DNA from 3 places in the Streptomyces sp. NPDC052101 genome. Region 3 is predicted to be linked to each of the others. Evidence: riboswitches for the same ligand, from Rfam matches in the RefSeq annotation. Region 3 holds a riboswitch; each other region holds the start of a gene.

Evidence for each region. A riboswitch is a leader RNA that binds a small molecule or an ion and turns the genes downstream of it on or off. The one in region 3 is predicted to bind cyclic di-AMP.
Region 1: linked by a shared signal. The riboswitch ahead of AB0L75_RS32550 (M23 family metallopeptidase) and the one ahead of AB0L75_RS22150 (transglycosylase SLT domain-containing protein) in region 3 are both predicted to bind cyclic di-AMP.
Region 2: linked by a shared signal. The riboswitch ahead of AB0L75_RS32175 (M23 family metallopeptidase) and the one ahead of AB0L75_RS22150 (transglycosylase SLT domain-containing protein) in region 3 are both predicted to bind cyclic di-AMP.

Annotation. Positions count from the first base shown of each region.
Region 1 is NZ_JBFAWH010000024.1:74,426-84,008, forward strand. It holds gene AB0L75_RS32535 (DNA topoisomerase IV subunit A) at 1-1,664, opposite strand, end outside; gene AB0L75_RS32540 (pitrilysin family protein) at 1,921-3,324, shown strand; gene AB0L75_RS32545 (pitrilysin family protein) at 3,321-4,709, shown strand; cyclic di-AMP (ydaO/yuaA leader) riboswitch at 4,936-5,100, shown strand; gene AB0L75_RS32550 (M23 family metallopeptidase) at 5,113-5,868, shown strand; gene AB0L75_RS32555 (GntR family transcriptional regulator) at 6,104-6,790, shown strand; gene AB0L75_RS32560 (HPr family phosphocarrier protein) at 6,939-7,220, opposite strand; gene AB0L75_RS32565 (GNAT family N-acetyltransferase) at 7,399-9,583, shown strand, end outside.
Region 2 is NZ_JBFAWH010000023.1:96,097-105,679, forward strand. It holds gene AB0L75_RS32165 (dihydrofolate reductase family protein) at 1-578, shown strand, start outside; tRNA gene AB0L75_RS32170 (tRNA-Met) at 652-725, opposite strand; cyclic di-AMP (ydaO/yuaA leader) riboswitch at 1,032-1,200, shown strand; gene AB0L75_RS32175 (M23 family metallopeptidase) at 1,208-2,227, shown strand; gene AB0L75_RS32180 (PrsW family intramembrane metalloprotease) at 2,294-3,652, opposite strand; gene trmB (tRNA (guanosine(46)-N7)-methyltransferase TrmB) at 3,695-4,543, opposite strand; gene lhgO (L-2-hydroxyglutarate oxidase) at 4,567-5,790, opposite strand; gene AB0L75_RS32195 (MFS transporter) at 5,880-7,304, opposite strand; gene AB0L75_RS32200 (asparagine synthase-related protein) at 8,029-9,583, shown strand, end outside.
Region 3 is NZ_JBFAWH010000012.1:89,776-99,358, reverse strand. It holds gene AB0L75_RS22170 (ATP-grasp domain-containing protein) at 1-978, shown strand, start outside; gene AB0L75_RS22165 (FAD-dependent oxidoreductase) at 1,025-2,227, shown strand; gene AB0L75_RS22160 (carboxymuconolactone decarboxylase family protein) at 2,381-2,842, shown strand; gene AB0L75_RS22155 (HAD family hydrolase) at 2,908-3,720, shown strand; gene AB0L75_RS22150 (transglycosylase SLT domain-containing protein) at 3,890-4,381, opposite strand; cyclic di-AMP (ydaO/yuaA leader) riboswitch at 4,386-4,565, opposite strand; gene AB0L75_RS22145 (polyprenyl synthetase family protein) at 5,118-6,128, shown strand; gene AB0L75_RS22140 (DUF2092 domain-containing protein) at 6,610-7,821, shown strand; gene AB0L75_RS22135 (ABC transporter ATP-binding protein) at 7,956-9,023, shown strand; gene AB0L75_RS22130 (ABC transporter permease) at 9,010-9,583, shown strand, end outside.

The DNA.
Region 1 (9,583 bases), on a different contig from region 3:
GCCGAGACGATCACGTCGTGCTTGACGCGCTTGGCGCCCGCCTGCTCCGGGAACGGCTCGTCGGTCGCCGTACGGGCCAGCAGGCCCGTCGAGGACAGCAGCACCCGGCACGGGTCGTCGGCGACCTGCAGCGGCACCGCGGCCACCGCGGCACCCGCGGACTCCAGCAGGACCGTACGCCGGTCGGTGCCGAACTTCTTGGCCACGGCGGCCAGTTCGGCCGAGACCAGCTTGCGCAGCTCCGCGTCGGACTCCAGGATCCGGGTCAGCTCCGCGATCTCCGCGGTGAGTCTGTCCTTCTCCGCCTCCAGCTCGATGCGGTCGTACTTGGTGAGCCGGCGCAGCGGGGTGTCGAGGATGTACTGCGTCTGCACGTCGCTCAGCGAGAAGCGCTCGATCAGGCGCTCCTTGGCCTGCGCGGAGTTCTCGCTGGACCGGATCAGCCGGATGACCTCGTCGATGTCGACCAGCGCGGTGAGCAGACCCTCGACCAGGTGCAGCCGGTCGCGGCGCTTGCCGCGCCGGAACTCGCTGCGCCGGCGGACGACGTCGAAGCGATGGTCGAGGTAGACCTCCAGCAGCTCCTTCAGGCCCAGCGTGAGCGGCTGGCCGTCCACCAGCGCCACGTTGTTGATGCCGAAGGACTCCTCCATCGGGGTCAGCTTGTACAGCTGCTCCAGGATCGCCTCCGGCACGAAGCCGTTCTTGACCTCGATGACCAGGCGCAGTCCGTGCTCGCGGTCGGTGAGGTCCTTGACGTCGGCGATGCCCTGGATCTTCTTCGCGTTGACCAGGTCCTTGATCTTCGCGATGACCTTCTCGGGGCCGACCGTGAAGGGCAGTTCGGTGACCACGAGGCCCTTGCGGCGCGCGGTGACCGTCTCCACCGAGACCGTCGCGCGCATCTTGAAGGTGCCGCGCCCGGTCGCGTACGCGTCCCGGACGCCGTCCAGGCCGACGACGCGGCCGCCGGTGGGCAGGTCCGGGCCCGGGACGTGCTTCATCAGCGCGTCCAGGTCCGCGTTCGGGTACTTGATCAGGTGGCGGGCGGCCGCGATGACCTCGCGCAGGTTGTGCGGCGGCATGTTCGTCGCCATGCCGACCGCGATGCCCGAGGAGCCGTTCACCAGCAGGTTCGGGAAGGCGGCGGGCAGCGCCACCGGCTCCCGCTCCTGGCCGTCGTAGTTCGGCGTGAAGTCGACCGTGTCCTCGTCGATCGACTCGGTCATCAGGCTGGTCGCCTCGGCCATCCGGCACTCGGTGTACCGCATGGCGGCCGGCGGGTCGTCGTTGCCCAGCGAGCCGAAGTTGCCGTGGCCGTCGACCAGCGGCACACGCATGGAGAAGGGCTGGGCCATGCGCACCAGGGCGTCGTAGATCGAGGCGTCGCCGTGCGGGTGCAGCTTGCCCATGACCTCGCCGACGACACGCGCGCACTTCACATAGCCGCGGTCGGGGCGCACGCCCATCTCGTTCATCTGGTAGACGATGCGGCGGTGCACCGGCTTGAGGCCGTCACGGGCGTCCGGCAGGGCGCGCGAGTAGATGACCGAGTACGCGTACTCGAGGTAGGAGCCACGCATCTCGTCCACGACGTCGATGTCGAGGATCTTCTCCTCGTACGAGTCGTCGGGCGGCGGGGTCTTCGTGCTGCGGCGGGCCATCGCTGCCGGCTCCTTGCTGAAGCGATTGACGGATCTGACGCCGACCATTGTGGACCGCGGCACTGACAACCCGTGCCACGACCCGGTCCCGGCGGGCTTCCCGGAACCTCCGGGGGTCCGGGGCAGGCTACGGGATCCGCTGTGGGCGTACGTCCCGCGGGAACTTCTCCGGGGTCCCCCGCACGTTGCATACAGTGGCAGGAACGGCAGGAAAACCGCGGTTCGCGCAACCGCCTCCGCTCGCGAAGGGACGTACATGCCCATGGGTCACACGACCACGGCCGAGGCAGGCTCTGGGGGCCTGACAGCGACCGAACACCGGCTGGCCAACGGTCTGCGCGTGGTGCTCTCCGAGGACCACCTGACCCCTGTGGCGGCCGTCTGCCTCTGGTACGACGTCGGCTCCCGCCACGAAGTCAAGGGACGTACCGGCCTGGCTCACCTTTTCGAGCACTTGATGTTCCAGGGCTCGGCGCAGGTCGAGGGCAACGGCCACTTCGAGCTGGTGCAGGGCGCCGGCGGCTCGCTCAACGGCACCACCAGCTTCGAGCGCACCAACTACTTCGAGACCATGCCCGCACACCAGCTGGAGCTGGCGCTCTGGCTGGAGGCCGACCGCATGGGCTCCCTGCTGGCCGCCCTGGACGACGAGTCCATGGAGAACCAGCGGGACGTCGTCAAGAACGAACGCCGCCAGCGCTACGACAACGTGCCCTACGGCACCGCCTTCGAGAAGCTGACCTCCTTGTCGTACCCGGAGGGCCACCCCTACCACCACACGCCGATCGGCTCGATGGCGGACCTGGACGCGGCCACCCTGGAGGACGCCCGCCAGTTCTTCCGCACCTACTACGCGCCGAACAACGCGGTGCTCTCGGTGGTCGGCGACATCGACCCCGAGCAGACGCTCGCCTGGGTCGAGAAGTACTTCGGGTCCATCGCCGCGCACGACGGCAAGCCCGAACCGCGCGACGGATCCCTGCCGGAGGTCATCGGCGAGCAGAAGCGCGAGGTCGTCGTCGAGGAGGTCCCTGCGCGCGCCCTGATGGCCGCCTACCGGCTCCCGGAGGACGGCACGCGCGCGTGCGACGCGGCCGACCTGGCGCTGACCGTCCTCGGCGGCGGCGAGTCCTCCCGCCTGTACAACCGGCTGGTGCGCCGCGATCGTACGGCCGTCGCGGCCGGCTTCGGCCTGCTGCGCCTCGCCGGCGCGCCCTCGATGGGCTGGCTGGACGTGAAGACCTCCGGTGACGTCGAGGTGCCGGTCATCGAGACCGCCATCGACGAGGAGCTGGCCCGGTTCGCCGAGGAGGGCCCCACGCCCGAGGAAATGGAGCGCGCCCAGGCCCAGTTGGAGCGCGAGTGGCTGGACCGGCTCGGCACGGTCGCCGGCCGCGCCGACGAACTGTGCCGGTTCGCCGTCCTGTTCGGCGACCCGCAGCTCGCCCTCACCGCCGTCAAGCGCGTCCTGGAGGTGACCCCCGAGGAGGTCCAGGAGGTCGCCAAGGCCCGCCTGCGCCCCGACAACCGCGCGGTCCTCGTCTACGAGCCGCTGTCAGCCGATTCCGCCGAGCACACCGAGGAGGCGGGGCGCGGTGAGGACCCGGAGCAGGAAGCGACCGTAGAGGCCGGAAACGAGAACGAGGAGACGGCCAAGTGACCCAGCTCGCCACCATGGACTTCCACCCCCAGCCGCAGCCCGGCGAGGCCAAGCCGTGGGCGTTCCCGGCCCCCGAGCGCGCCACGCTCGGCAACGGCCTGACGGTGCTGCGCTGCCACCGCCCCGGCCAGCAGGTCGTCGCCGTCGAGGTGCTGCTGGACGCGCCCCTGGACGCCGAGCCGGCCGGCCTGGACGGCGTCGGCACGATCATGGCGCGGGCCTTCTCCGAGGGCACCGACAAGCACTCCGCCGAGGAGTTCGCCGCCGAGCTGGAGCGCGCGGGCGCCACGCTGGACTCGCACGCCGACCACCCCGGCGTCCGGCTCAGCCTGGAGGTCCCGGCCTCCCGCCTGGCCAAGGGCCTCGGCCTGCTCGCCGACGCCCTGCGCGCGCCCGCGTTCGCCGAGAGCGAGGTCGAGCGGCTGGTCCGCAACCGCCTGGACGAGATCCCGCACGAGCTGGCCAACCCGTCCCGCCGGGCCGCCAAGGAACTGTCCAAGGAGCTGTTCCCGGCGACCTCGCGCATGTCCCGCCCGCGCCAGGGCACCGAGGACACGGTCGAGAAGATCGACGCCACCGCCGTACGCGCCTTCTACGACCGGTACGTCCGTCCCGCCACGGCCACCGCGGTCGTGGTCGGCGACCTCACCGGCATCGACCTGGACGCGCTGCTCGGTGACACCCTGGGCGCCTGGACCGGCACCCCGGGTGAGCCGCGGCCCGTGCCGTCGGTGAGCGCCGACGACACCGGGCGGGTCGTCATCGTGGACCGCCCCGGCGCCGTCCAGACGCAGCTGCTCATCGGCCGCGTCGGCTCCGACCGGCACGACCGCGTGTGGCCCGCCCAGGTGCTCGGCACCTACTGCCTCGGCGGCACCCTCACCTCCCGCCTGGACCGCGTCCTGCGCGAGGAGAAGGGCTACACCTACGGTGTGCGCGCGTTCGGGCAGGTCCTGCGCTCCGCCCCGGACGGCACCGGTGTCTCGATGCTCGCCATCAGCGGCTCCGTGGACACCCCCAACACCGGCCCCGCGCTGGACGACCTGTGGAAGGTGCTGCGCACCCTCGCCGCGGACGGCCTGACCGACCCCGAGCGGGACGTGGCCGTGCAGAACCTCGTCGGGGTGGCGCCGCTGAAGTACGAGACCGCGGCGGCCGTGGCGAGCACGCTGGCCGACCAGGTCGAGCAGCATCTGCCCGACGACTTCCAGGCGACGCTGTATCAGCAGCTGGCCGCGACGGGCACGGTGGAGGCCACGGCGGCCGTCGTGAACGCGTTCCCGGTGGACCGCCTGGTGACCGTCCTCGTCGGTGACGCCTCCGCGATCAAGGCGCCGGTGGAGGCGCTCGGCATCGGCGAAGTCACGGTCGTCTCCGCGGAGTAGTACGCGGCGGACGCCGCACGCGCGCGTGGGGCCCTGACGGTCTACAGGCCGTCAGGGCCCCTGCTGTTCCACTCCCTTCCCCAGATGCCCGATTTGCGGCGGAGGTTGCCTGTCTGCCCTGTGGGATGCGCTACAAAATCCCGGATCCGTTTGGGGTTGGAAAGCAGGCTTTCGTAGCGTCGTCCGGGCTGTTCGTCAGTAGGCAGTGCGCCGCACCCGCGGCACCGGACAGCCATCGCCGAGTCCCCGTACGGCGCGAGCCAGGGGAGCCGGGGACCCATCGCAGTCCCTGGGGTGAATCGGGCGCCCGCGCGTGTCGCGAGGGGGCCCGTAGGAGACCTTCCTGCTCCGAACCCGTCAGCTAACCCGGTAGGCGAGAGGGAAGGAAAGGACCAGCCACTTCATGGCGTTCATGTGCGCCACCGGGAAGCATCGCAAGCCCGGCCGGGTCAAGCGCACCACCGCTCAGGCGGCCGGTATCGCGGCCCTCACCACCACCGGCGTCATCGGCACCCTCGCGACCGCCCCGGCGTTCGCCGCCGAGAACACCGCCGAGCAGACCGGTCTCACCCCGGTGATCAGTGTCGGCGACGACATCGCCGAGCAGATCGACGCCCAGGCCGCCGCCCAGAAGCAGGCCGCCGAGCAGAAGGCGGCCGAGGAGGCCGCGGCCAAGGCGGCGGCGGAGAAGGCCAAGCAGGAGCGCGCGGCCCAGGCCCGCGCCGCCCGCGAGGCCGAGCGCGAGCGCCTGAACGCCTTCGTCGCCCCGATCGCCGACTCCTATGTCTCCACGGGCTACAAGGCCAGCAGCTCCCTGTGGTCCTCCGGCTCGCACACCGGAATCGACTTCCACGCGGCCAGCGGCACGACCGTCCACGCGGTCGGCTCCGGCACCGTCGTCTCCACCGGCTGGGGCGGGGCGTACGGCAACCAGATCGTGATCCGCATGGCCGACGGCATGTACACCCAGTACGGCCACCTGTCGTCCATAGGCGTCTCGGTCGGCCGGCAGGTCACCCCGGGCCAGCAGATCGGCCTGTCCGGCGCGACCGGCAACGTCACCGGCCCGCACCTCCACTTCGAGGCCCGTACGACTCCCGACTACGGCTCGGACGTCGACCCCGTCGCCTACCTCCGCGGGCACGGCGTGAACGTCTGACCCGACGCCCGTGCGGTATTGGGGCCCCGGCTCACCGAGCCGGGGCCTTCGCCGTTTTGCGCGGTGCGCAGCGGGATGAGGTGCACAGCGGGATACAGCGGTGGACACCGGACTTGCTGACCAAAAAATATCCATGGATTCCGACCCGCCGTCGGAAATTCCGGCCCATTGGAATAGAGTCACGGAACACGCGTCCATCGTCGACGTTTCACGGGGATTAAGGCGGAGGTCGGTCATGCGTATTCCGGCGCACTCGGTATGCACGGCGATCCGGGACGACATCGTCGCCGGTGTCCACGAGCGCGGCGGCCGCCTCACCGAGGAAGTCCTGGCCCGCCGCTACGGCGTCTCGCGCGTCCCCGTCCGCGAGGCGCTGCGCACCCTGGAGGCCGAGGGCTTCGTGGTCACCCGCCGGCACGCGGGCGCGTGCGTGGCCGAGCCGACCGAGCAGGAGGCCGCCGACCTGCTGGAGATGCGCACGCTCCTGGAGCCGCTCGGCGCCGCCCGGGCCGCACAGCGGCGCACGGAGGCCCATCTGAAGGTGCTGCGCGGCCTGGTCAGGCTGGGTCAGGAGCGGGCCAGAAGGGGGCACAGCGAGGATCTGCGCTCACTGGGCAGCTGGTTCCATGAGACGCTCGCCCAGGCCTCCTGCAGCCCCTCGCTGACCGCGATGCTCACCCAGCTGCGTCACAAGATCGCCTGGATGTACACGGTGGAGACGTCGCCGAGCCCGGTGGAGGCCTGGGTGGAACACGGCGCCATCGTGGACGCGGTGGCGCGCGGCGACGGCGAGCGCGCGCGGGCGGTCACGGCGCTGCACACCGAACGCGCGACGGCCGCGCACCGGCTGCGTTTTCCCGGGGCCGCCGAGCGTGTGAGGACTTCGCAACACGCCGTAAACATGTCGGGCCTCCGGCATTAACACGGACGCCGTATACAAAGAAGAGTAATTCGGTGGCGGTGTATTTCCGTTGCTCGAATTCCGGTGTGCGTGCAATGGGCCCGGAAAGGGCGGAGCCGCGCCGCCCGAAAAGGACGACGCGGCTCCCGTGCGTTGGTTGCGCCGGTACTCAGACCGTCTCGGGCAGTTCCTCGAGGCCTTCGGAGACCAGCCTCGCCAGACGGTCGAGGGCGATGTCCGCGCCGTCGGCCTCGGAGGCGAGAACGATCTCCTCGCCACCCTGGGCACCCAGGCCCAGTACGGCCAGCATGGAGGCCGCGTTGACGGGGTTGCCGTCAGCCTTGGCGATCGTCACCGGGACGCCTGCGGCCGTGGCGGCTCGGACGAAGATGGAAGCGGGGCGGGCGTGGAGGCCCTCGGCCCAGCCGACGTTGACGCGGCGCTCAGCCATGTGTTGCTGCCCTTCAGTCTTCAGGGTTGTCTAGACCAGTTTCCCATATCGTGAAGCATGCCCGGATCGGACCTTCGTCCTGTCCCGGTCGTGTCGTCGGACCGCGGCCTCGATCCGACTTTCGTCCTCCACAGACTGCCCCGCGCCGTTGTCGTACGCGAGCCGTACTCTGGGGCCCATGCAGACCTCGGCGGACCGGCAGGACCGGCACGAGTACCCCGCCCACTGGGAGGCGGACGTGGTGCTGCGCGACGGGGGTACCGCGCGCATCCGGCCCATCACCGTTGATGACGCCGACCGCCTGGTCAGCTTCTACGAGCAGGTCTCGGACGAGTCGAAGTACTACCGCTTCTTCGCGCCGTACCCCCGACTCTCCGCCAAGGACGTCCACCGCTTCACGCACCACGACTTTGTGGACCGGGTGGGACTCGCGGCCACCATCGGCGGCGAGTTCATCGCCACCGTACGCTATGACCGCATCGGCGCCGACGGCATGCCCGCCTCCGCGCCCGCGGACGAGGCCGAGGTCGCCTTCCTCGTGCAGGACGCGCACCAGGGCCGCGGAGTCGCCTCGGCCCTCCTGGAGCACATCGCGGCCGTCGCCCGCGAGCGCGGCATCCGCCGCTTCGCCGCCGAGGTGCTGCCCGCCAACAGCAAGATGATCAAGGTCTTCACGGACGCCGGGTACACCCAGAACCGCAGCTTCGAGGACGGCGTCGTCCGCCTGGAGTTCGACCTCGAACCCACCGACCGCTCCCTCGCCGTGCAGCGCGCGCGGGAGCAGCGGGCCGAGGCCCGCTCGGTACGCCGGCTGCTCGCGCCCGGCTCCGTGGCGGTCGTCGGTGTCGGCCGCGCCCCCGGCGGAGTCGGCCGCAGCGTCCTGGACAACATCCGGGACGCCGGCTACGGCGGCCGCCTGCACGCTGTGAACAAGGCCTTCCCCGAGGACCTCAAGGAGGTCGACGGGGTGCCGGCGTACCGATGCGTGCGGGACATCGAGGGCCCCGTCGACCTCGCCGTCGTCGCCGTACCCGCCGAGTACGTGCCCGCCGTGGTCGCCGAGTGCGGCGAGCACGGTGTCCAGGGGCTCGTCGTGCTCTCCGCCGGATACGCCGAGAGCGGGCCCGAGGGGCGCGAGCGGCAGCGCGCACTCGTGCGGCACGCGCGCGCGTACGGGATGCGGATCATCGGCCCGAACGCCTTCGGGGTCATCAACACCGCGGCGGACGTCCGGTTGAACGCCTCCCTCGCCCCGGAGATGCCGCGCCCCGGCCGCATCGGGATGTTCGCCCAGTCCGGCGCCATCGGCATCGCCCTGCTGTCCCGGCTGCACCGGCGCGGAGGAGGGGTCACCGGGGTCACGGGCGTGTCCACCTTCGTGTCCGCCGGCAACCGCGCGGACGTCTCCGGCAACGACGTCCTCCAGTACTGGTACGACGACCCCGAGACCGACGTCGCCCTCATGTACCTGGAGTCCATCGGCAACCCGCGCAAGTTCACGCGCCTCGCGCGGCGGACGGCGGCGGCCAAGCCGCTGGTCGTCGTGCAGGGCGTCGGCTCCGCGCCCCAGGGACACGCGGTACGGGCGACCCGGCTGCCGCACGCCACCGTCGCCGCGCTGCTGGGCCAGGCCGGGGTGCTCCGCGTCGACACGATCACCGAGCTGGTCGACGCGGGGCTGCTGCTGGCGCGCCAGCCGCTGCCGGCGGGGCCGCGGGTGGCGATCCTGGGGAACTCCGAGTCGCTGGGGGTGCTGACGTACGACCGCGCTCTCGCCGAGGGGCTGCGGCCGTCGCGTCCGGTGGATCTGACGACGGGGGCGACGGCGGAGGACTTCCATCGGGCGTTGACGCGGGCGCTGGCCGACACCACGAATGACGCCGTTGTCGTGACGGCGATCCCCGCCATCGGGGAGGCGTCGCCGGGAGACGCGGAGCTGGCGGAGGCGTTGAGGTCCGCGGCGGCTGCGGTGCCCGGCAAGCCGGTGCTGGTGGTGCATGTGGAGCTCGGGGGACTTGCGGAAGCGTTGTCCGCTGCGGCGAGTACCGCACCACAGGCCGTCGACAAGACGCCCGGCAGTGCGGCCGATGCCCACCTTCCCCCGCTCTCGGCTTCGCTGGAGCGCGGGGACCCCCATCCCCCTGGGGGACGACTGCCCACGGCGACAGCGGGTGCGAGTGCCGGCGCGCCCACGCCGACAGCCGCTCCTTCCGACGGCACCCGTCTCATCCCCGCCTACCCCGCCGCCGAGCGTGCCGTCCGGGCCCTCGCCGAGGCGGTCAAGTACGGGCAGTGGCGGCGGGAGGCCGTGGACCCGGGGAAGGTGCCCGAGTACGACGACATCGACGAGAAGGGTGCCGCGC
Region 2 (9,583 bases), on a different contig from region 3:
CCGCGCCCCGCCTGTTCGGCCCGGGCACCTACCAGGCCGGCCGGCTGCGGCTGACCGAGACCCGCCGTATCGAGGACGTGGTCCTCATGCGCTACGAGCCCACGGCCCCCGGCACCGGCCCGCTCCCCACCGCCGCCGACCGGCACTGGCTGCGCACCGCCTGCGAACTCGCCGCGCTGTGCCCGCCCTCGCGGACGGCGTTCAGCGTCGGCGCGGTCGTGGTCGCCGCGGACGGCAGCGAGCTGGCGCGCGGCCACTCCCGGGAGGGCGAGGACCCCGTGGTCCACGCGGAGGAGGCGGCGCTCGCGAAGATCGACCCGGCGGATCCGCGGCTGGCCGCCGCCACCGTGTACAGCAGCCTGGAGCCGTGCGCCCGGCGGGCCTCCCGGCCGGCGCCGTGCTCCGAGCTGATCCTTGGGGCGGGGGTGCGGCGCGTGGTCACGGCGTGGCGGGAGCCGGACACGTTCGTGGACGCGGCCGACGGGACCGGGGTGCTGGCGAAGGGCGGTGTCGAGGTGGTCGTACTGCCGGAGTACGAGGAGCAGGCCAAGGCGCCGAACCGGCACCTGGTGGGTTGAGTCCACCCGGAACACGCTCAGGTCAAACACTCAGGGCCCGGAAACCATTGGTTTCCGGGCCCTGAGTCTTCAGTAGCGGGGACAGGATTTGAACCTGCGACCTCTGGGTTATGAGCCCAGCGAGCTACCGAGCTGCTCCACCCCGCGTCGTTGTGTCACCAGTGTACGTCATCCGTGGGGTGCGATGCACATCGGTTCAGAGTGGGCGGGAGTATCAAGATCATCGTTACCGGCCGTGACCGGACGAGCGCCCTCCGCATGACATCGAGTCACCATCAAAAGCGTCGACGCTCCTTAGTGGCAGTCAACTCGCCCGGTTTGCGCCACTCCTGGCCGGTAAGTCCGCGGCGGAAAACGTTAATGATCAAGACGAACGGCTTGGAAAGTGACTCTGAGGTCTATTAACGTTCGATAACGCAGCGCGGTCGTCCCAGCCGTCACAAGAGGCGGCTCCGTGCGCACGCGCCGAATCCCGCGAGGGAACCGGGGAACCACCACCTTGGGGTGAATCACGCGAATGCCGGTGTGAACTCGCAGAGTCCACGCCCGGTATACGCGCGTAGGAGACCTTCCTGCTCCGAACCCGTCAGCTAACCCGGTAGGCGGAGGAAGGAAAGGAGTGCGCCCGAGTGGCGTCCAACCATCCTGCCCCAGAAGCCCCGTTCATGCCCGCGGAGGCGGAGCCCGACACCTTCGGCTACGGCGGCTACCGCGCCGAGGAGGGCCCCTGGGAGGAGTGGAACCCCACCGAGGACTCCCTCGCCCCGGTCCGTGGCCGGCACCGCGTCGCCAAGCAGCGCGGCGGATTCGCGCGCAGCTCCACCGTCCTCGGCGTCGGTGTGATGGCCGCCGTCGGCGCGGGCGGCATGGCCAGCGCCAACACCGGCAAGCCGCCGGTCTCCATATCCCTGCCAGACTCGGTCGAGCATCTCTTCGGTACAGACTCCGCCGCCAAGCCGGAGGCCGCCACCGCGCTCAGCAGGGCCGGCATGGCCTCCGACAGCGCGGACAGCGGCAACGCCGGCGAGGCCCTGCGCAACCGGATCATGGCCCAGGCCGAGCAGCAGCAGAGCAAGGCCGAGAGCAAGGCCACCACCGCCGCGCTCGCCGCCACCGAGAAGGAGACCGCCGACGCGGCCGCCAAGGCGGAGCAGGCCGCCGCCGCCAAGGCCGCCGACGCCAAACAGCAGGCGGAGGCCGACGCCAAGAAGGCGGCCGAGGCCAAGCGACTGGCCGAGCTGGCCAAGCAGTACACACTGCCGGTCGTCTCGTACACGATCACCGGCACCTTCGGCCAGCCCGGCGCGATGTGGTCCTCCGGCTACCACACCGGCCTCGACTTCGCCGCCCCCACCGGCACCCTCATCAAGGCCGTCCACAGCGGCACGGTCACCGAGGCGGGCTGGGCCGGCGCCTACGGCTACCGCACCGTCCTGACCCTGGACGACGGCACCGAGCTGTGGTTCTGCCACCAGTCCTCGATCAACGTCTCGGTCGGCCAGAAGGTCTCCACCGGCGATGTCATCGGCCGGATCGGCGCCACCGGCAACGTCACCGGCCCGCACCTCCACCTGGAGGTCCACCCGAACGGCCAGGCCAGTGCCATCGACCCGGCGCCTTGGCTGCGGGACAAGGGCCTCACCCCCTGACCGTGACATCCGTGTGAACCCGGCGCCGGTGGCGGAACGAGATCATCCACCGCCGGCGCCGATCGTCTACGACCGATACGGGTTGTACGCGGAATACGGTGCCGTCGGATACCCGTACGCCGGCCCGGACGCCGAGGGCATCTGCGCCGCCGGATATCCGTACCCCGGCCATGCCATCGCCGCCGGCGCCGCGTACACCGGCCAAGCCGGCGCAGCCGCCCGCGCCGCGTACTCCAGGGCCGGCCGAGCCAGTTCCCTCCGCTTCCACAGCTCGTCCAGCAGCTCCCGCTCCCGTACGACGAAGTCGGCCCCGGCCTTCCCCTGGCGCCCCCGGTGCCGCAGAAACGCGAGCGAGGTGGCGTACGCCTCGTACTGCGCCACCGTCCGCGCCGCCGGCCGGCCATGGTGGTGCCGGGCGTAGTCACGGGCCGTCCGCCGCGCCCCCATCGACGCCAGCGCGAACGGCTCGGCCGGCCCCAGCCACCCGGCCAGCACATACGCCGGCAGTTCCTCCCGTACGGTCCGCAGCTCCCGCTGCCGCGTCCAGATCGCGAGCCAGGTCAGCAGGCCGAACGCGGGCACCATGAAGGCGCCGTAGACGGCGAAGAAACCGAACTCGCCGAAGGTGGAGGAGCCGTTCCAGAAGGCGTGCATGCTCATCGCGAGCAGCAGGCCGCAGACCGGCAGCAGCACCCGCCGGCCGCGCTGCCGCTCGGCGGAGAGCGCGGCGATGCCGAAGCCGAGACCGGTGAGGGTGGTGAACAGGGGGTGCGCGAACGGGGACATCACGATGCGCACGAAGAAGGTGGCGGCGGTGACGGAGGCGATGCCCCGGTCGCCGGTGAGCTGGTCGGTCCCGAAGGCCGTACCCAGATAGAGGATGTTCTCGGTGAACGCGAACCCGGTGGCGGTGATGCCCGCTATCACCACCCCGTCCACGATCCCGGTGAAGTCACGCCTGCGGAAGAGAAAGACGAGCAGGACGGAGGCGGCCTTGGCGGATTCCTCCACGACGGGCGCTATCACGGTGGCGCCGAGGGTGTTCGCGCCGGCCGGGTCGGCGGTGGCGGTGGCTATCCACTTGGTCGCGAAGCTGTTGGCGATGATGGCTATCAGCGCCGCCGCGCACGCGCCCCAGGCGAAGGCGAAGATCAGGTTCCGCCAGGGGCCCGGCTCCACCCGGTCCAGCCACCGGAAGGCGGCTATGAGCCACGGCACGGGCAGCATGGCCAGCAGGAGCCCGACGACGAACCCCTCGGTGCCGGTCTGCCGGCGCACCAGCGCAAGGATGACCAGACCGGACAGCGCCAGCAGCGTGATCAGTGCCCCGTACCGCACCCACCTGCGCTGCCACCAGTGCGGATGACGGAGAACAAGGCCGTCGGGGCCCGGGGGATACGTCGGAAACGGAGGACTGGTGGCCACGGCATCGACCCTAACGGTGACGGGACGAGGGGCTGGAGCGGTTTATCGGCCCTGGTGAGATTCGGGTGATCGGTCCTGGTGCGGTACGCGGCGGAACAGCAGATCGTTCACCACATGTCCCTTGTCCAGTCCCTGTCCCTCGAAACGGGTCAGCGGACGGAACTCGGGGCGCGGGGCGAAACAGCCGTCTTCCTGCGTGTTCTCGAAGTCGGGATGCGCGCCGAGCACCTCCAGCATCTGCTCGGCGTACGGCTCCCAGTCGGTCGCGCAGTGCACCAGCGCACCGGGCCTGAGCCGGGTCGCGGCGAGCGACAGGAACTCGGGCTGGATCAGCCGACGCTTGTGATGGCGCTTCTTGGGCCAGGGGTCCGGGAAGTACACGCGCAGCCCGTCGAGCGAGTCGGGGGTGAGCATCTCCCTGAGCAGGATGATCGCGTCGCCGTTCGCGACCCGGACGTTGGCCAGCCCGTTCTGGTCGGCAAGACCCAGCAGATTGCCCTGGCCCGGGGTGTGCACATCGACGGCGAGGACGTTGGTGTCCGGGTCGGCGGCCGCCATCTGCGCGGTGGCCTCGCCCATCCCGAACCCGATCTCCAGCACGACGGGCTTGTCGTTCCCGAACAGCTCGCCGAGGTCGATGACCCGCTGCCCGTCGATGTCGAGGCCCCACTTGGGCCACAGCCGCTGCAGGGCGTCCGCCTGCCCGGCGGTCACCCGGCTGCGCCGGGGCTGAAAACTCCGGATCCGCCGCTCGAAGTGCGACCCGGCGGGATCCGCCTTGGGCCCGTCCGGGAACCGCGGCTCCCCCTTGGCCCGGGTATGCCGGACGGACACGCCGGGGGTGTGGGGAACCGGCGAGGGGGCTTCTGGGGCGTTCAGCGAGTCAGACACAGTGCTTCCGATTTTACGGCGCCCTACGAGGACGCCCTCTCCAGCATGTCCAGCACCCGACGCCCGACCTCCCGCCCGATCGGCAGCGAAGCAGTGGCCGCCGGAGACGGTGCGTTCAGCACATGCACCGCCCGGCTCCCCTCCCGTATGAGGAAGTCGTCCACCAGCGTCCCGTCCCGCAACACCGCCTGCGCCCGCACCCCGGCGGGGGCCCGCACCAGGTCGTCCGGCTCCACCCCGGGCAGCAGCCTCCGCACGGCCTCCAGAAACGCCCCCTTCGACAGCGAGCGGTGCAGCTCCCCCACCCCGTATCTCCAGTGCCGCCGGGCGATCTCCCACGACCCCGGCCATGCCACGGTCCCGGCCAGCTCCCGGGGGCGTACGACCCCCCAGCCGTACCCCTCCCGGGCCAGCGCCGGCACCGCGTTGGGTCCGATGTGCACGCCCCCGTCGATGCCCCGGGTCAGATGGACCCCGAGGAACGGGAAGGCCGGGTCCGGCACCGGATAGACCAGACCCCGCACCAGCTCGGGCCGCGCCAGCTCGTAGTACTCGCCGCGGAACGGCACGATCCGCACCTCGGGCTCGTCCCCGGTCAGCCGCGCCACCTCGTCGCAGTACAGCCCGGCGCAGTTGACCAGCACCCGCCCCCGCACCACGTCCCCGGCCGAGGTGAGCACGGCCACACCGCGATCGGGGCGCCGGTCGATCCGTACGACCCGGGCGCCGTACCGGATCTCGGCTCCCGACGCCGCCGCGAGCTGCCGGGCGACCCCCACGAAGTCGCACACGCCGGTCGTACCGACGTGTATGGCGGCGAGGCCGCGGACCTCCGGCTCGTACTCGCCGATCTGGGTGGGGCCCAGCTCCCGCACCGGAATGCCGTTCTCCCGGCCGCGCTGCACGAGCGCGTGCAGGCGCGGCAGCTCGTCCCGCTCGGTGGCGACGATCAGCTTGCCGGTGACGGCGTGCGCGATGCCGTACTCGGCGCAGAACTTCACCATCTCGGCGGCGCCCCGCACCCCGTACCGCGCCTTGAGCGAGCCCGGCCGGTAGTAGATGCCGCTGTGGATGACCCCGCTGTTGCGCCCCGTCTGGTGCCGGGCCGGACCCGGCTCCTTCTCCAGGACGGTGACCCGCGTACCCGGCTTGGCCCGCGTGATCGCATACGCCGTGGACAGCCCGACGATCCCCCCGCCCACGACGAGCACATCACAGTCGTACGCCCCGACCGGCACCTGCACCACCTCCCACCTCGATAGTGCACTGCGCCACTGACAATGCCTTTGTGCACTGCACCACTGACAATGCCTTCAAACGCAGGTGGCGAGGGTTCTCAGGCCGGAGCCATCAGCAGCGGCCGGGCCCGCTCCCGCAGCTCCACCACCCGCGGCTCGTCGCCGTACGGCTCCAGTCGGTGCAGCAGATCCTTCACGTACTCGGTGGTCCGGGCCGAGGAGATCCGCCCGGCCACCTCCACGGCCCGTACGCCCTGCTCGCACGCGGCGTCCAGGTTGCCGGACTCCAGCTCGGCGACGGCCGACACCACCAGCCGCAGCCCGTGCGAGCGCACGAACTCCTCCGTCGGCTTCGACAGCGCCTGCTCGGTGAAGCGCCGCACCTGCCGGGGTGCCTTCAGGTCCCGGTAGCATTCGGCAGCATCGGCGGCAAACCGGTCATACCCATAAAAACCAAGCCAAGAAGGATCGTTGTCCCCCTCCCGGGATCGTTCGAGCCACCCCTCCGCGGCCTTCAGCGCCGCACCCGCCGCCTGCGCGTCCCCGGCACGCGCGTGCGCCCGCGCCTCCACCAGCCGGAAGAAACTCATCGTGCGGGCGGTCGCCAGCCCCCGGTTCCGCTCCAGCGCGGCCTGCGCCAGGTCGACCCCTTCGTCGCCGAAGCCGCGATAGGTCGCCTGGAGCGACATGGAGGCGAGCACATAGCCGCCGAGCGGCACGTCCGCCGCCGCGCGCGCGAGCCGCAGCGCCTGGATGTAGTACCGCTGCGCCGCCTCCTGCTGGCCGGTGTCGAAGGCCATCCATCCGGCGAGCCGGGTGAGTTCGGCGGACGCCCCGAACAGCGCGCGGCCCACCTCGTCGGAGTAGGAGCCGAGCAGCAGCGGCGCCGCCTCCACCCGCAGGCACTCCGGCACCATCGACGAACGCCAGTCCCCGCCGCCGTACTTGGAGTCCCAGCGCCGCGCGTCCTCGGCGGCCTCCCGCAGCTTGCGTACATCGCTGTGGCCGACTTTGATCGGTGCGCCGGAACCCTCGGTGGAGCCCGTCTCCCGCGCGACCGAGCTGTCGGCGGGGGTTATCAGCCACCGTGAGGCAGGCGTTGCGTATGCGCTCACTGCGAACGATCCGGCGAGGGACTGCCAGATGCCGCCGGAGCCGGCCCGGCGCCCGGCGAGGTCGAGACGGTACAGCTCCGTCGCCGACCGCACCGCCTGCCCGACGTCTCTGGGGAAGGCGAGGCCCACTTCGGGCGCGGGATCCGCGTCCGCCAGGCCGATCTCGTGGAGCGGCACCGGGCGGCCGAGCTTCTGGGCGATGGCGGCGGCGATGAGGTGCGGCGCCGCACCCTGCGGCACCATCCCCTTCGACACCCATCGCGCCACGGAGGTCTTGTCGTAGCGAAGAGTCAACCCGCGTTGTGCGCCAAGGTCGTTGACGCGTCGCGCGAGTCCTGCGTTGCTGATTCCCGCGAGGGCGAGAACGGCGCCGAGCTTTTCGTTCGGCCCGCGTTGCTCCCTGGACATGCGCCACCCCTCGACACAGACGGCTGCCGCGCTGGCATAACCACTCGGCATTCGTAAACCCAGCGTAGTTCGCCGCATCCCAAGCGTTAAGGGGCATTGTTCCGGATGGCGGGATTGTGGTCCGTACGGAAGTGCGGTCATGTACGCACCGTGCACGGCCTGTCGCCGCGTGCCCCCGCATGTGTGGCCGTGCGCCTGTCCGTGCGCTCTTCTCCGGCCACCGGGGGAGCGGTTCCATGGCTCTTGCGTGGGTCGGCCCGCTGTACTGGATCCAGTGGGCTGGGGGACACCGCCACCTTCATCCCCGCGGGTGGCGGACCGGTCCGGGAGGCGATGCCCGCCTCCCGGACTGTGCGCGTGTCCGCGCCGCCGCGCTCTCCGAAGGCCTGTACGGAGCGTGCTCAAATTCTGTGCCGCTTCCTATGTTTGGCCGAAAATCGACCCCGCTCGACAGGGTTGAATTTCCGCTGCGACCATGCAACTTCAGGGCGCTAAGGGCGTCTTGAGGGAGCGCACAGGGGGCGCATTCGCGTCGTACTTCTCGTGAACAGCCGACGTCCGGCAGGGCCCGCGTCCGTCGACTCCTCCTGGTCTCCCCGCACGTTCGGCTCGGGCTTGCCTCGATCGAAGCCGGTGCCGCCGCCCCTCCACAGCGCGTCTTTCATGGCAGCATGAGGATCCAGTTCTCAGGGAGCACTGTTGTCCACAGCCTGTGGAGGCGTCGATGCGGTGGTTGGTGGGTTGGAGCAGCACCGCCGCGGGCGTCGCCGGGATCGGCAGCGCGGGCGCCACCGGTTACGACGGTGAGACCCTGCACCCGGTCGGCTCCCAACTCCTGTGGGGCGACCCGGATCCGCTGTGGGCCGTCGGCGACTGGCGCCCGGACGAGGTCCGCGTGGTGAGGGCCGACGCGGACAACCGCATCGCCGTCCTCGGCATCTGCGGCGCCTCCGACGAGGAGCTGCGGCGCGGCCTGTTCACCGCGCGCGGGGGCGCGCTGCGCCATCTGACCACCTGGCCGGGCAGCTACACGGCCGTCGTCCAGGTCGGCCGCCGCATCACCGTCTGCGGCGATCTCGCCGGCGCCCGCCCGGTGTTCCACACCCCCTGGGCCGGCGGCACGGCCTACGCCACCGCAGCGCTGCCCCTCGCCGACCTCGTCGAGGCCAACCTCGACTTCGGCCACCTGGCCGCCCTGCTCGCCGCCCCCGACGTACCGGCCGCGCTGCGAGACACCACCCCGTACGAGGGCGTACGGCGCGTTCCGCCGGGGCATGCGCTCGTGCTGCGCGCCGGGGCGCGCGAGATCGCCGGGTACGAGCCGGTCGCCTCCCTCGCCGTGGCCGCGCCCCAGGCCGACAGCGACCGCGCCGTGGACGCCGTACGCGACGCCCTGGTCGAGGCAGTCCGCACCCGGCTGTCCGCCCCGCGCCACGTGCCCGACCTCGACCCCGGTCCGGTGCCCGGCATGGGCCCGGCCGAGCGGCGGGCCCGGCGCGGCATGCCCGTGCCCGGCATCGGCGCCGACCTCTCCGGCGGCCCCGCCTCCGGCACCCTCGCGCTGCTCGCCGCGGGGCTGCCCGGCAGACCCGGCACGCTGCTGGGCCACGGCACGGGCGCGGGCGAGCGGCTCCTCGCCGTCACCTTCAACGACCTGGCCGTCGGCGGCCGCGAGGCCGAGGTCGAACGCGCCGGAGCCCTCGCCGCGAACCCGCGCCTGCACCACGTCGTCGTCACCGGCGCCGAGGAGACCCTGCCGTACGCCGACCTCGACGGCCCCCTCACCGACGAACCCGGACCCTCGCTGGTCACGGCCGCCCGGCACCGCGCCCGGCTCGCCGCCGGCAGCGCCGACCACTTCACCGGCCACGGCGCCCGCCAGGTCCTGGACGCCCACCCCGCCCGCCTCGCCGACCTCCTCATGGACCGCAAACGGCGCCATCTGGTCCGCCCGGTCGCGGCCCTCGCCAAGGCCGACGGCTCGGTGATGGTCCCCGCGCGCGTGTACGGCGCCGCCCGCCGGCTCGCCCGCACGCCCTACCGGGGCGGCCTGGAGGCGCTGGCCGAGCGGCTGATGCGGCGCCGCTTCGACGAGCCCAAGGGGGCCGTCGGCGCCTCCCTCGCCGCACTGACCTGGGCCGGACCGGGGCCGGCGGCCCGCTGGCTGACCGGGGAGGCGCTGGCCGAAGTATCGGTTCTGCTCCAGTCGGAGGCGGTCCGCTCGGCAACCGGCGTGCAGCGCCCCGGCGACTACCGCGCGCGTGCCGCCCTCGCCCGCC
Region 3 (9,583 bases):
GTGCTCGTCCCGACCGACGAGGAAGCGGCCGTACTGATCGCCGAGCACCAGGACGATCTGGCCGGATCCTTTCTCTTCCCGCGGGTCGATCCCGCGCTGCCGCGCCGCCTGGCCAGCAAGCAGGGACTGCACGAACTGTGTGTGGAGCACGGCATCGCGAGCCCCGCGTCGGCGTTCCCGGAGTCGTACGAGGACATCGTCGCCTTCGCCGAAACGGCCTGCTTCCCGGTGGTGGCCAAGAACCGCGAGGCGTTCGTCCGGCGTGAACGGCCCGCGGTGGGCGGCACCACCAGGATCGCCACGCGCGAGGGCCTGCTCACCCTCGCCCGCGACTGGGGAGCGCGGCCGGGCGTCATCCTCCAGGAGTACCTGCCGCGCGAGGAGGCCGAGGACTGGATCGTGCACGCCAGCTTCGACCAGGACTCCAGCCCCCTGGCACTCTTCACCGGCGTCAAGGTCCGCTCGTGGCCGCCGCACGCCGGCATGACGGCGAACGCGTACGTCGTCGACAACCCGGAACTCGCCGACCTCGCCGCACGTTTCATCAAGCAGATCGGCTACAGCGGCATCATCGACCTCGACCTGCGCTTCGACCGGCGCGACGGACAGTACAAGCTCCTGGACTTCAACCCGCGCATGGGCGCCCAGTTCCGGCTCTTCGAGAACGAGTCGGGCGTGGACGTCGTACGCGCGATGCATCTGAACCTGACCGGCCGCCCCGTTCCGGAGGGGGAACAGCGCGCCGGCCACCGCTACATCGTGGAGAACATCGACCTGCCCGCCCTCCTCGCCTACCGTCGCAGCGGCTATACGACGCCGCACGCGCCGGCCAGGGCGAGCGGCACGGAGCTGGCCTGGTTCGCGGGTGACGACCCGCTGCCGTTCGTCACGATGCTCGCCCGCTTCGTGCGCCCGGGCGCGAAGCACCTGTATCAGCTGTGGCGGACCAACCGCCGCGGCAGCACCACCACGAAGTAGGCAAGGCCACCAAGAGGTGGCGCACCGTGTCCTGGGGAGGGACTTCGTGACTCGACCGGTTGCAGTCATCGGGGCCGGGCCGTTCGGCCTGTCCACCGCCGCCCATCTGAGGGCGCGTGGCATGCCCGTCCGCGTCTTCGGCGCCCCCATGGTCAGCTGGCGCGACCACATGCCCGACGGCATGCTCCTGAAGTCGACACCCGCTGCCTCGAACTTCGACTGCCCGCAGCCCGGCCACACCCTCGCCGACTACTGCGACGCGGCCGGCATCCGCCGCCTGGTGAGCGACGAGGACATCATCCCGGCGGAGACGTTCATCGCCTACGGCGAGTGGTTCCAGCACAAGCTGGTCCCCGAGCTGGAGCGGGTGCGGGTCGTCGCCGTGGACCGCGACAAGAGCGGCGGCTTCGAACTGAAGCTGGACTCGGGCGAGATGTTCACCGCGCGCGCGGTCGTCGTCGCCACCGGACTGTCGGGCCTCGCGCACCTGCCGGCGGAGCTGGCGGGAGCCGCGGCCGACGGACCGGCGCCCTCGGGCCCGGTCTCGCACAGCTCCCAGCACCACGACCTGAGCCGGTTCGCGGGCAAGGAGCTGATCGTGGTCGGCGCCGGCCAGTCCGCGCTGGAGACGGCGGCGCTCGCCGCCGAAGCGGGGGCACGCGTGCGTGTGGTCGCGCGCGGCCGCGGCCGGGTCGCCTTCGGCGCCCCGCCCTGGGACCAGCCGAAGCTGCGCCCCGAGTCCCCCTTCGGCAACGCCTGGTCGCTGTGGGCGCTCAGCTACTACCCGCACCCCTACCGCTACCTACCCGAGGCCACCCGTCACTACCTGGTCCGCCGTGTCCTTGGACCGCTCGGCGCCTGGTGGCTGCGCGAGCGCTTCGAGAGCGCCGTACAGGTGCAGGACGTCGAGCGGGTCGCGGCCGCCGAGGCGCCGGACGGCAGCCCCGTCCTCACCGTGCGCACGCACGGCGGCACCACCGAGCGGATCGCCGCCGACCATGTCATCGCCGCCACCGGCTACCGCGTCGACATCGCGGCGATGGACTTCCTCGGCCACGAACTGCGCACCCGCCTCGCGGTGAGCCGCGGCACGCCCAGGCTCGGCTCCGGCTTTGTCTCCTCCGTGCCCGGTCTGTACTTCACCGGCCTGCCGGCCGCGTCGTCTTACGGCCCGGTGATGCGCTTCGTCTGCGGCACGGAGTTCGCCTCCCCACGGCTGACGAAACACCTGGCGGCGGCCCATGGCTGAACACCAGGCGGCGGACCATGGCGATCACCGGGCGGCGGACCACGGCTGAGGCCTTCGGGCGGACCCGTCCGGGGCCGTCACATCAGCCGCCTGCGCTCCGTCAGTGCAGTGCAAGCGATCGACGCACATCACTGACACCCAGGAGACAGCATCATGCAGGCACGGATGACCAACGCGGCCTACCTTCTCCCGACCGCCCTGAAGGGCATCGGAACGCTTCTGCAGGGGATCGGGGAAGGCGGGCTGCCGCCGGAGCTGGGGGAGATCGTCGGACTGCGGGCCAGCCAGATCAACGGTTGCAGCGCGTGCGCGCACGCCCATGCGGCGAACCTGCGCAAGGCCGGCGCGAGCGAGGAGCGGATCGCCGCCGTCGCCGCCTGGCGCGAGGCGCCGTTCTTCACCGACGCCGAGCGCGCCGCGCTGCAGCTGGCCGAGCGGATGACCCGGCTCGCCGACCGCTCCGAGGAGCCGGTTCCGGACACACTGTGGGACGAAGTGGCCGACCACTACGAAGAGAAGCAGCTGTCCGCGCTGATCCTCACCATCTCGCTCACCAACATGTTCAACCGCATCAACACCACCATCAAGGAGCCTGCGGGCACCACTTGGGGCTGACCAGTACGTAAGTACGCAGGACGACAAGATGAGTCGGCGGGGCGAGGTATCCGTATTCTCTGATCATGGCAGCCTCCCCCGCGTATGCACTGATCGCCACCGACCTCGACGGAACGCTGCTGCGCGGCGACGACAGCGTCTCCGACCGGTCGCTCGCCGCGCTCGCGCGGGTGGTCCGGGCCGGCGCCCGCCACCTGGTGGTGACGGGCCGCCCGGCCCCGCGGGTACGGCCCCTCCTCGCGCGCCTCGGCTGCACGGGGCTCGCGGTGTGCGGGCAGGGCGCACAGGTCTACGACGCCGGATCCGGCCGCCTGTTGTGGTCGGTCCGGTTGGACCGGGAGCTGGCCGAGACCGCGCTCGGCAAGATCGAGGCGGAGGTGGGGCAGGTGTACGCGGCCGTCGACCAGGACGGCGTCGACGGGCTCACGCTCATCGAGCCCGGCTATCGGATGCCGCACCCGACCCTGCCCGCGGTGCGGGTCGGCCGGCGCGACGACCTGTGGTGCGCGCCCATCAGCAAGGTGCTGCTGCGCCATGCGGCCCTGTCCGACGACGAGTTGGCGGCCATCGCGCGCGCGGTGGTGGGCTCGTTGGCGACCGTCACCATGTCGGGGCCGGGGACCGTGGAGCTGCAGCCGTCCGGGGTGACCAAGGCGACCGGTCTCGCGCTGGCCGCCGAGCGGCTCGGCATCGCCGCGCGGCAGGCCGTGGCGTTCGGTGACATGCCCAACGACATCCCGATGCTCGACTGGGCCGGACACGGGGTCGCGATGGCCAACGCGCATCCCGAACTCAAGGCGGTGGCCGATGAGATCACCCTGTCGAACGAGGACGACGGCATCGCCGCCGTCCTCGAAAGACTGTTTCCGACCGACTGACCGGCACATCAGTACGCGGCCGTCCGTGGCGGGCCCGGTGGACGCACGGCGGCCGCCCGGCACGCCCCCGTCCGTCAGGTGCGGGTACGTGCCGGGCGGCCGATGTCGTGCCGGTTCACCGACGTGCGTCGGTCTGTCGGCCGGTGTTCTGCCTCGCGGCCGGGGACCGTCAGTACGCGCTGTAGACGTTGTCGATCGAGCCGTAGCGCGCGGCGGCGTAGTTGCAGGCCGCGGTGATGTTGGCGACCGGGTCGTAGGGGGAGAACGCCGTGCCGGCCACGTGGTAGGCGTTGAAGGTCGGGTCGATCACCTGCAGCAGACCCTTGGAGGGGGTGCCCGCGGCGGCGTTGGAGTCCCAGAGGTTGATGGCCAGCGGGTTGCCGGAGGACTCCCGGATGACGTTGCGGTAAATGCCGTTGTAGCTGCCCGGGATGCCCTTCTGAGCCATGATCGCGAGCGACTCGCGGATCCAGCCGTCGAGGTTGTTCGGGTACCCGGAGACCGTGGTGGCGGTGGTGGAGGCCGTCGTGCCGGTGGCCGCGGAGGCGCCGGTGGCGCCGAAGAGCGGCAGGGCGAGGACGGCGGCACCGGTGCCGGCGACGGCGAGGGCGCGGAAGAGGCGGTTGGTGCGGGTACGGCGGGGCTGAGCGGAAGCACGCATGGGGAAGTCCTCTCCGACGCCTGCGAGGTGAGCTGTCGGGTTCGGGCGGGGAGGTGCCCGGCCGTGCCTCGGGAAAGGCACGGCTTCACCCCTAGCCGTTCCGGTGCGACGTGTGCCGTCCGGTCCGGCGACTTACCTGGGTCCCCCGCTCCTGCCGTACGAATGAGTTCGTCGATGGGTTACGCGGGCGGCGGCAGGATTCGGCGTCCGCCCGACGGCCCGGAACGTATGCGAGAGCACATGTCGGGAACAAGTACTGGATTCACACAAAGCACTATTTGACCTTGATCTGTGCCCTATGGGGTACTTGATCCTTTGCGGTTGCCAACCCTCAACTCGCCGACGGGGCAAGGAGGGAAGGGGTGGTCGGGTGGTGGGGGCGCCGATGGCCGCCCGTGACCCAACTCACGAAGTAGCAAATTAAAGCAAATCGGACATGAGGGATTCGGGTGATCGCGCAGGCGGGGAGTGGAGGGGTGCGCGGGCGGAGGTGTACTTGTTACTCCGCTCGCCTCTTGGTTCGCGACAAACCGTGCGAAGTCCTGTTAAGTCGATAAATGTCCGTTCTTACCACTTGATCAAAACCATACCGGTCATGATCCGGTACCGCCCGGGCTGGACCGGTGGGCGCTATCGGTGATCGAAAGAGGACCGGATACGCTGACTTGAGTGATGGCAGCGACCTATCGACAAACCGTGTAATCGCCAGCAGACACCTGCAGACAGGAGACCCCTCGTGACCGTCGTCGGGCCGTTCGGGCTGAGCGTGCGGGACCAGGCTCTGGAAGCCGATGTCCAGGTCGGATTGGCGGCTGTCGAGGAAGGCTTGCTCGAGGCCACCAAGAGCGAGGTCCCGTTCATCACGGAGGCCGCGCAGCACCTCGTGCGAGCCGGCGGGAAGCGGTTCCGGCCGCTGCTCGTGATGCTCGCGGCCCAGTTCGGCGACCCCTACGCACCGGGCATCGTGCCCTCGGCCGTGGTCGTGGAGCTGACCCACCTGGCCACGCTGTACCACGACGACGTCATGGACGAGGCGGCCGTGCGGCGCGGCGTGGACAGCGCCAACACCCGCTGGGGCAATTCCGTCGCGGTCCTCACCGGCGACTTCCTCTTCGCGCGTGCCTCCCAGATCCTCGCCGACCTCGGCCCCGAGGCGGTCCGGGTGCAGGCCCTCGCGTTCGAGCGGCTGGTCACGGGCCAGATCCTGGAGACCGCCGGCCCCTCGGACGGCCGTGACCCGGTCGAGCACTACCTGGACGTGCTCGGCGGCAAGACGGGCTCGCTGGTGGCGGTCTCGTGCCGGTTCGGCGCGATGATGTCGGGCGCCGACGAGACGGTCGTCGACGTGCTCACCCAGTACGGCGAGCGGCTCGGCGTCGCCTTCCAGCTCGCCGACGACGTCCTGGACATCGCCTCCGACTCGCACGAGTCCGGCAAGACCCCCGGCACCGACCTGCGCGAGGGCATCCCGACGCTGCCCGTGCTCCGGCTGCGCGAGCGGGCCGCCCGCCTCGGCCTGCCCGAGGACCTCGCGCTGTGCGAGCTGCTCGACTCCGACCTCACCGACGACGCCCGGCACGCCGAGGCGCTGGCCGCGCTGCGCGCGCACCCCGCGCTGGAGCAGGCCCGCCGGGACACCGTCCGGTACGCGGAGGAGGCCCGCGCCGCGCTGGCGCCGCTCAGGGAGTGCGACGCCAAGGCGGCCCTGCTGGAGCTGTGCGACGCGGTGGTCCACCGCGCGGGCTGAGGCCTGGCTGATCGCGCGGGCTGCCCTCCGGCTGACCGCGCGCCGACCGACGCCCGGCCGATCGCACCGGCGGCGGGTGCGGGCCGAGGGCGTGGGATGACGCCCGGCCGACGCACCGGCTGACGCCCGGCCGAGCGTGTCGATCCGTGCCCGGTCGACCGGAGGCCGCATGACACTCCGGTCGGTCGGCTTCCGCGGGACGCGGTTTCCCGGCAGCACCAGCCTTACGGTCCAGTCCTGTGCGCCCCCTTACGGCTCACTCCGCTCCGGTGAGACCCTTACGGGTCGGGGGAGTCGCTGCCCCTACGTGTCATACCGCAGGCGTACACGGAGTTGGCTCCGAGGTCTGACGCTTCCTCAAGGCCGATTTGGTGAGATGGAAACCACGGACATCACCACTCCTCACCGATTCGGGTGAGAATGGCGGCTCAGGTGCACCAGCGTGAGGACAGCCGCCGCCGACGACGGAGGTAAGGCACACATGGCACCGTACGAATCCGACGACGCAGTGGACGCGCGAGGGGACGCCGCGCGGGACGAAGCCCCGCACGCCGGGCGCCGCAAGGCCGCGCGCTACGCGGTCCCGGTCGCGGTGGTGGGGGTGGCGGCGGCCACGATCGGGCTGGTCCCGGCGCTCGCCGCCTCCGGCGACCCCGACCTGCCCAAGATCACCGCACAGCAGCTCATCGAGAAGATCGCCAAGTCGGACGTGCAGCAGCTGTCCGGCACCATGCGGATCAGCACCGACCTCGGCCTGCCCAACCTCGGCGGCCTGGAGAACAGCCTGGCCTCCGGCGCCGCCAAGGGCTCCGGCAAGGGCTCCTCCGCGGACCCGCAGTCCCAGCTCACCTCGTTGGTCTCCGGCACGCACACGCTGCGCGTCGCATCCGACGGCCCCCAGAAGCAGAAGCTGTCCTTGCTGGAGAGCGGCTCCGAGTACAGCCTCATCCACAACGGCAAGGACGTGTGGGGCTACGACAGCAAGACCAACGACGTCTACCACGGCACCTCGGCCGACGCCGGCAAGGACCACAAGGCCGAACCGCCGGCCACGCCGAAGGACTTCGCCGACCAGGCGCTGAAGTCGGTGGACGACACCACGTCCGTCACCGTCGACGGCACCGAGCAGGTCGCCGGCCGCGACGCCTACAAGCTGCTGATCAAGCCCCGGCAGTCCGGTACCACGGTCGGTGCGATCAGTATCGCCGTCGACGCGAAGACGGGCATGCCGCTGAAGTTCACGCTGACCCCGAAGAGCGGCGGCGCCGCCGTCCTCGACGCGGGCTTCACCCAGGTCTCCTTCGGGAAGCCGGCCGCTTCCACGTTCGACTTCACCCCGCCCAAGGGCGCGAAGGTGACGGAGCAGAAGCGGGACTCCGCGGACCGGAAGCACGGGCGCGAGTCCGGCGAGGGCTTCGCCGAGGGCATGGACGGCGCCACCGTCCTCGGCAAGGGCTGGACGTCCGTCGCGACCTTCGACACCGGAGCCAAGGGCGGCCTGCCGAGCGGCTCGAAGGGTGGTGACCTCGGCGGCTTCCTGGGCTCCATCGGCGAGAAGGTCTCCGGCAAGTTCGGCAAGGGCACGGTCTTCTCCACCCGCCTGGTCAACGCCCTGATCACCGACGACGGCAAGGTGTACGCCGGCGCGGTGACCAAGGACGCCCTGGTGAAGGCGGCCGACGCGAGGAAGTGACGCCCTCCGGGCACGACGGGCCGTGATCGTACGTTGACCCTACGGGGGCAGGACGAATCGAGGGGATCGACGGGATCGAGTGGGTCCAGAGGATCCAGAGGATCCAGAGGATCCAGAGGGACGAGGGGGAGCCGATGGACGAACCGTCCGCCACGGAACGGGACGCCGCGGGGGATGCGGGGGACGCAGCGGAGGCAGGGAAGGCAGGGGACACCCAGCAGCCTGCCTCTGCTCCGGGGCGGACGGAGGAGAGCGCCGTCGCCACCGCTTCGGACAGCGTCATCGTCACCCGCGGTCTCACCAAGCGCTACCGCGGCGGACAGCTCGCTGTCGACGGCCTCGACCTGACCGTCCCGGCGGGCAGTGTCTTCGGCTTCCTCGGTCCGAACGGCTCGGGCAAGACCACCACCATCCGCATGCTGATGGGCCTGATCGAGCCGACGGCAGGCACGGCCCGCGTGCTGGGTCGCCCGATGCCCCGGGCGGCCCGTGCCGTCCTCCCGCAGGTCGGCGCGCTCATCGAGGGCCCGGCCCTGTACGGCTTCCTCTCCGGCCGGGACAACCTGCTGCGCTACGACGCCGCCGACCCGACCGCCGACCCCCGCACCCGGCGTGTCCGCGTGGCCGCCGCCCTGGACCGGGTGGGCCTCGCGGCCGCGGCGGGCAAGAAGGCGAAGGCGTACTCACTCGGCATGAAACAGCGGCTGGGCCTGGCCGCCGCGCTGCTCCAGCCGCGCCGGCTGCTCGTCCTGGACGAGCCCACCAACGGCCTCGACCCGCAGGGCATGCGCGAGATCCGCACCCTGATCCGGGAGCTGGCCGCCGACGGCACCACCGTCTTCCTCTCCTCCCATCTCCTCGACGAGATCGAGCAAGTGTGCACGCATGCGGCGGTCATGGCGCGGGGCCGGCTCGTCACCCAGGGCGCGGTGGCCGACCTGGCGACCGGGGCGCGCGGCCGGCTGGTGGTGACCACCCCGGATCCGGCCGAGGCGGCCCGGGTGCTGAAGGAGGAGGGCGTCGCCGACGTCACCGCCGACGGCGACCGCGTCACCGGTGAACCGCCCGCGCGGGACCTCGCCGAGGTGAACGCCGCCCTGGTCGCGGCGGGAGTGCGGGTCCGGGGTTTCACGGTCGAACGGGCCTCGCTGGAGGACGCGTTCGTGGCGCTGACGGGGGAGGGCTTCGATGTCGCGGGCTGAGACGGGTCAGGGAGCCGAGAGGGTTCCCGTGTCCGAGACGGTCGCCGGTTCACAGACGGTCCCCGGACTCCGGACGCCCGCCGGATCCGCCGTACGCGGGCCGAGTCCGCTGTGGACGTTCGGGCTGCTGCGCAGCGAGTTGGTCACGACCGTCCGCCGCTGGCGCACGCTCGCGCTGCTCGGGGTGCTGGCCGCGGTGCCGGTGCTGGTCGGGATCGCGGTGAAGATCGAGACACGGGGCGGCGGGGACGCGGGCCATGGCGGACAGGGCCCGGCATTCATCTCGCAGATCACCAACAACGGTCTGTTCCTGGTGTTCACGGCGCTGGCCGCGACCCTGCCGTTCTTCCTGCCGATGGCCGTCGGAGTCGTCGCGGGCGACGCGATCGCGGGCGAGGCGGGCGCGGGCACCCTGCGCTATCTGCTGGTCGCCCCGGCCGGCCGCACCCGGCTGCTGCTCGCCAAGTACACGACGGTGATGGTCTTCTGCCTGCTGGCCACCCTGGTCGTCGCCGTCTCAGCGATGATCGTCGGCGCGCTGCTCTTCCCGCTGGGCGACC